2 linked regions of the Flocculibacter collagenilyticus genome follow. Each later gene encodes a partner of the first gene's protein in a complex. Links are inferred from orthologs where the notes say so. Each region holds a gene or a part of one and is shown on either strand. Other genes may lie near its edges.

Region 1 (3,237 bases):
AGCGGTGATAGAAACTATTGAAAAAGGCGCCGCTGGTTCTTGGCAAATGGAAAACCGACATAAAACAATGCTAGCAGGCGAGTACGATCATGGCTTTGCAGTAGACTGGATGCGCAAGGATTTAGGTTTTGCGCTAAACGAAGCGCGAGAAAATAAAAGCCATCTACCTGTAACTGCATTGGTTGACCAATTTTACTCAGAAGTTCAAGCGATGGGTGGCCATCGCTGGGATACGTCAAGCCTGTTGGCTCGACTGGAAAGTAAGAAATAGTCGATATTATCTGGGATTTCTAAATGCTTGATAAAGTAATCATAGAAGCGTTTTTAAAAACATGCTCTTCATATGAGCGAACGATGTCTCAATTCAGAGCATGTAAACCAGGTGGAGAGATGTCAGAAAGTAATCTCGTTTTTACCTTCCTTAAATCATTTTCACAACTAGCGCCTGATGCAATATGTGCAGCTGAGTTACCTTTTTCACTAAAGGAAGGATTGCCATGGAGTAGTCATTTAGATGGCTTTATTTATTTCGAAGAAACAATATATTTAATTGAAGCAAAGAGAGATTACCCTGCGAAAATTTTCTTTGAGAAGATCTGTAACGATCTTGAAAGAATAAAGCTTGACAGAGTTGCGTTTTGTCTAAAGAAAATGCTCAATAGAGAGGGTGTGTATAGTATGCCAATAAATAACGTTAAACAGGTAAAAGGAATTTTGTTGGCAGATACTTGGAGTGCATTAAATCAACGTATTTGGGCTACTGGCAAATGGGATAGTGTTGATTTGAATTGGTTTCGTTCTCTGGATCGTGCTGGGCGCAAGTTGCCGTTTAGTGTTAAAGGCTCATCCTCTAATTATTCGTTATTGATTGCTCAGACTCAAAATTTAGAAAAATCATTATCCATTATTTCTAATACTGAGCAGCACCAATTGAGTGAAGATCTTTTTTAAACACTTTACGTGCTCTGTTTTGTATAAGTGGCAAACAAACTGCTGCAAAAACAACCCTCGAAAGGCCAACACGTCTAGAGTCAAATTAACTGGCGGTAGCCATTATAACTGCGTCGAATACTCATACAATGCTTTAAGAATATTCATTTTATGCTCGTCTTCCTGATGCTCCATTGCTAAATTTTCCAATTCAATAATAAAGTCTTCTGAAGTTAAATTAGGATTATCATGTCCGGACATCAATTTGTCTTTACGATAATGCTGCCAGCGCATCATTTCACTATTATCCAATGTGTGCGGAAAGTTTCTGGCTCTAAACCTGAAGAATAATTCTGAAAACTTTTTGTCGTCAAACGCTAAATCTAGCGCTGCTAGGTTTTCTGGTTTGGTGTTGTGAATCAATTGAAAGCGTTGCTTGTCGCCATTACTAACAAATCCGCCTTGATATAACGCATAATCAGGATTAGTTTCTATTTTTCTATCTACTTCATTAGGTGCAAATACTGCCTCAACTTTTTGTTGTAGACCTTGCATATTCTTCAAAATATCTAAGTGCTTTAAGCATTGCTCTCTGTCAATGTTAAGGCGCTCAGCATTTTCTGGCAGAAGGGTTTTCGCTGGTGCCAGAATTGGGCATTTATTCAAGTGAACAAGTTTTAAACCTATTCGCTCTTCATTTGGGTCGAGATCAGCGGTAGCGGTATAAAGCTTTTCTTTTATTTCTTGGGCGGTTAAATGTTGCAAAGGTGCAGGATCAGACTGCAAATTGTACACAATAATTGCGTTTTTATTTTCTGGATGGAAACCAATTGGCACAACCCATGTAGTACAACCTTGTTCCGACGGTAACATACCAGACACGTGAACAAGCGGCGTCATTCCAGCCACATCGATTAACTGCGCAACTGATTTTTTTAGTCGTAAATTAAAAATGTAGTCGTACAGTTTGGCTTGCTTTTGCTTGATCAGCTTAGCCATTTCAATGGTGGCTATCACATCGGAAACTGCGTCATGCGCGGCTTCATGGCCAATACCATTTGCTTTGGTTAAATCTTCTAATTTGAATGATGGTTTACCATCTTCATGCGTTGGCCAATTAATGCCTTCAGGGCGCAGTGCATAACATGCACGGACCAAATCGATAATATCCCAACGTGAGTTACCATTTTGCCATTCACGTGCGTATGGGTCATAGAAATTGCGGTAAAGAGTGTAACGCGTTACTTCATCGTCAAAGCGAATACTGTTATAGCCAGCCACCGTTGTGTTAGGGCGAGAAAATTGTTCGTTTATTCGCGTAATAAAGTCATATTCGGTGTAACCACGTTTCATTACAGTTTGTGGTGTAATACCAGTAATTAACGCCGCTTGCGGGTGTGGCAAATAATCATCAGCAAGCTGGCAATAAACTTCAAACGGCTCTTCAATAATATTTAGGTCATAGTCAGTACGAATACCTGCAAACTGCGCTGGCCGATCTTTTTTAGGAACTGCTCCCCACGTTTCGTAATCGTGCCAAAAAATAGTGTTAGTTGAATTATTCATACTTCAAATATTCTTTTTGTAATTTAAATTAGGGGATATTGTTCGTAATGTTAAAGTGTTACCACTCTTACTGCTAATCCTATAAACACGATACCTGAAATTTTGTCTATGGTAGTAGCGTGTTTATTAAACGCAATACGAGAGCTAGCTAACGCGACAGCGCATGCTACGATGCAGTACCAGAGGGCGTCAATAATGCCCACAGTTGCCACCATAATACTGCTAGTTGCAATGTTAGATGTTTCAGGGGTGATAAATTGGCTGAATAATGCAGTGAAAAATATAGCAAGTTTAGGATTTAAAATAGCAATGGCTGCTGAGTCTTTTATAGCTTGCGCGATTGTCGTTTGTGACGCCTGAGGTTGCTGAGTCGCATTATCTTGATTTTCTATATTATCCGCTTGAGGGGCTGGTTTTGCTGTTAGGGCTTTATAACCCATCCATAATAAGTAAGCTGCGCCACCGTACACCAATACTTTGTAAAGTAGTGGGAACTTAATAACAAGTGCAGACAATCCTACAATGGTTGCAACTGCGTAAAGTGCTACCGCTGCGCCGTGGCTAATGGCTGCAATTAAGCCATGCCAAATTGAACTAACACTGTGCTTTAAAATAACAGCTAAACTTGGGCCTGGGGACATTGCACCTAATATGCAAATGGTGGCTAACGATAGCCATGCGGTTATTTCCATTAAGAACACTCTACTAAGTCGGTTAGACCCAACCTACAAAATGGTAGAT
Region 2 (3,147 bases), 1.5 Mb from region 1 along the record:
GACTTGAGAGAAACTGGTAAGCCCAAATCATGTAACACGATTGCAGGAGGTGGAGACTCAGATGTATATGGCGATAAAAACTGATTGGCTTGAGCAACCGTCATGACACCTTCACCATTTACAACATGGCCTATACGCTTGGTTAGCCGTGACTTCTGTTCTTGGGTTCTACCATCGTAAGCTTTGTTTTGCTCTACATCAGCTCTACCTGACCACTTGGCAATCAACCAATCTTCTTCACCAGCTAATTTCAACTTGGTATTTAGCCAATGTCGAGGTTGGTGAGTATTCAACTTCAATCGAGAACCATCTTCATCAGTAACAGTTAACTCATCAAAAACTGATTCAATATGCCCTTTACCTGATGGACGCTCTGAACCTATAGCGTCACTCACAGCTCCGTGACTTACTATTACCCATGAAAAGGGCTTAACAGCAAAATCTTTATGAAATTCATTGTCTCTAACTAATGTAATGCAATCCCAGAGCTTTACGTCACCATAACTTGGAAAGTCACTCGTTTTATATTGATTATCAACAACACTACGGAGATCACCATATGAGGGGAACCGGATAGTAGTATCTATTGGCACATTGGTATATTTATCTAAAACTTCATTTCTGGTGCTTAGAATATTACCTTTCAACAACTCCTTTTTCCAATCGGTCACACCATTTAAATCATTAATTAAATCACTTATCCAGAGAGAATTTTGATGCGTCCAGTTAACCTCTTTCCCTTTTGCATCTTTTCCTATTTTTAAACCAATAGCACTTGCGAACTGGTCGTATGTCAACGGCTTATCGTGTGGAAAGTCAGTAGGTGTAATGCACTTGTCATGTGCTAAGAATATATCTGGGTTTTCATGAGCAAATTTCGCAGCAGCTCTGGCTGGTGCTGAAATATCAATAAGTCGATCAAAAGCTTGTTTAACTACATCTTCTAAAAGCTTAGGAACCCATTTTTTGACGGGATCTCCTCCTTTTGCTGGATTCCACATCAAGTACCAACGCCCTTTATCACTTTTCTGTAATGAATTGACAGTTAAGCCATTCAATTGAACTGCTTTAATCAAGTAGAACACTTTAATAATGGAATATAATCCAATTATTAAAGTGTTAAACATCAAAACGAACAAACTGAGTTTATACGCCTGAATTTACACTTGAAGCCGTAGTATCGGTAACTGTACAAGGTTACAGCGCACCAAGGCAGCAACACCTTTGGGTATCACAGATAAGTTACTTTATAACTGGAAAGCCAAGTTGAAGCCGAGCAATCTGGAGCCAGTAGAATGTGAGCAAAGTTCCTTAAGAAAAGTGTCCTGATTTAGTCTCGTAGAACAAGTCAACATTCATTTTCTAATAAAACTAAAAAAGCCGCTTAACAGCGGCTTTCGAAATTTTTTTTCAACATTTTTATTTTTGTCTTAGGTCAAAACGGAATATCATCATCAAAGTCAATCTTAGGCTCAGCTTGCTTCACCGCTGGCTGCTGTTGTTGTGCAGGCTGTTGCTGAAAGCCACCTTGACTTTGTTGTTGTGGCTGGAATCCACCAGAATTGTGTTGCTGGGCAGGCTGTTGCTGAAAGCCACCTTGATTTTGCTGTTGTGGCTGGAAGCCTTGGTTTTGTTGTTGAGGCTGAAAACCCTGATTCATTGGCGCAGCTGCTTGTTGTTGCTGTGGTTTAAAACCACCTTGTTGAGGCTGTTGCGTATAACCACCAGATTGACCAGCATTATCGCCACGACCACCTAACATTTGCATTTGGCCGCCCATATCAACAACCACTTCTGTTGTGTACTTATCTTGACCTTGTTGGTCTTGCCACTTACGGGTTTGTAATTTGCCTTCAAAATATGCTTGAGAACCTTTCTTTAGGTATTCACCTGCAATTTCAGCCAGCTTGCCAAAAATAACAATGCGGTGCCATTCTGTTTTCTCTTGCATTTGTCCTGTGTTTTTATCTTTCCAGCTTTCGTTTGTTGCTAAACTGATATTTGCAACGGCATTACCATTAGGCATATACCTTACTTCAGGATCTTGGCCTAACGTACCAATTAAGATTACTTTATTTACACCACGTGCCATTTTCTTTCTCCAATAACTTTAACTTACTGACGCGACTAAACTTCTAGCCGCTTCAATATCAAATTCTTTATCAATTACTTTTAAATACGTTCTATTTTCTTCAACGACCACTGTAGCTTCTATTACGCCAGCTAATTCGGTAAGACGGCTCGCCAGTACTTCTGCGGTTGGGTTGTCGTTAAGTTGTGTTGCGATAGAGACTAATTTAGAACGCTGCGGAATTTGCATTCCATTTGTAATGAATAACCATAATAAACCAATTACAGCTGCCACCGCAAAGACAATTTCTAGCTGATTTGTTTGCGCTATCATACCACCTAATAAGCCACCTAAAAATGCACCGAAGAACTGACTTGATGAAAATATTCCCATTGCGGAGCCTTTCTGACCCGCAGGCGCTAAACGTGAAATAAGAGCTGGTAAGGAAGCCTCTAAATAATTAAAACCGACGAAGAAAAGCAGTACCCACAGCACAACAACTGTAAGCGATTGATGCGCAAAGTATAGTCCTAATAAACTGACTATAATCATCATAATCGCGAGTTTAAATACTTGTTTTTCTTTATTGCGTTTTGCTGCAAAAATAATCATTGGCACCATTAGCAAAAATGATCCTAACAATACGGGGAAGTACATTTTCCAATGGCTAGTAACCGTAAAGTCAAAACTGACGAGCATGGTAGGCAGTACAACAAAAATGCATGTAAGCATGAGGTGTAACAACATCACGCCGAGATCCAGCCGCAATAATTGCGGATGCTTTATTAAGGAAGACAATAAGTGTGGGATAGCCACGGTTTCACCTTTCGGGGCTCGATTAACCGCAGTTGGTACAAATAGTGTAACGATAGCTATACCCGATAACGCAAATACCGCAGTAAGCCAAAATAATCCAGCCAAACCAAAAGCATCAGCCAATAGTGGCCCTAATACCATGGCGATGGCAAAAGATATACCGATACTCATGCCTATTACAGCCATGACTTTTGGTCTTTGCTCGTCGCGTGTTAAATCAGCAGCTAACGCTAGTGTGGCACTTGCAATTGCTCCCATCC

Evidence for each region.
Region 2: the proteins of sbcB (region 1) and ssb are in contact, whole or in part, in a crystal structure (PDB 3C94), measured with the Escherichia coli proteins. The link is inferred for Flocculibacter collagenilyticus from one-to-one orthologs.

Annotation. Positions count from the first base shown.
Region 1 is NZ_CP059888.1:1,797,816-1,801,052, forward strand. Bases 276-3,175 are described here. They hold sbcB (exodeoxyribonuclease I), read right to left. Parts: upstream 2,497-3,175; coding sequence 1,054-2,496; downstream 276-1,053. Other genes in these bases: HUU81_RS08055 (hypothetical protein), read left to right, coding at 295-951; HUU81_RS08065 (LysE family translocator), read right to left, coding at 2,547-3,175. In the rest of the region: HUU81_RS08050 (NAD(P)-dependent oxidoreductase), read left to right, coding at 1-271; more of HUU81_RS08065, read right to left, coding at 3,176-3,188. UniProt on the Escherichia coli protein: Degrades single-stranded DNA (ssDNA) in a highly processive manner.
Region 2 is NZ_CP059888.1:3,330,635-3,333,781, forward strand. The notes cover bases 265-3,074. They hold ssb (single-stranded DNA-binding protein), read right to left. Parts: upstream 2,093-3,074; coding sequence 1,436-2,092; downstream 265-1,435. Other genes in these bases: HUU81_RS14805 (hypothetical protein), read right to left, coding at 265-1,076; HUU81_RS14815 (MFS transporter), read right to left, coding at 2,111-3,074. Also shown: more of HUU81_RS14805, read right to left, coding at 1-264; more of HUU81_RS14815, read right to left, coding at 3,075-3,147. UniProt on the Escherichia coli protein: Plays an important role in DNA replication, recombination and repair. Binds to ssDNA and to an array of partner proteins to recruit them to their sites of action during DNA metabolism. Acts as a sliding platform that migrates on DNA via reptation.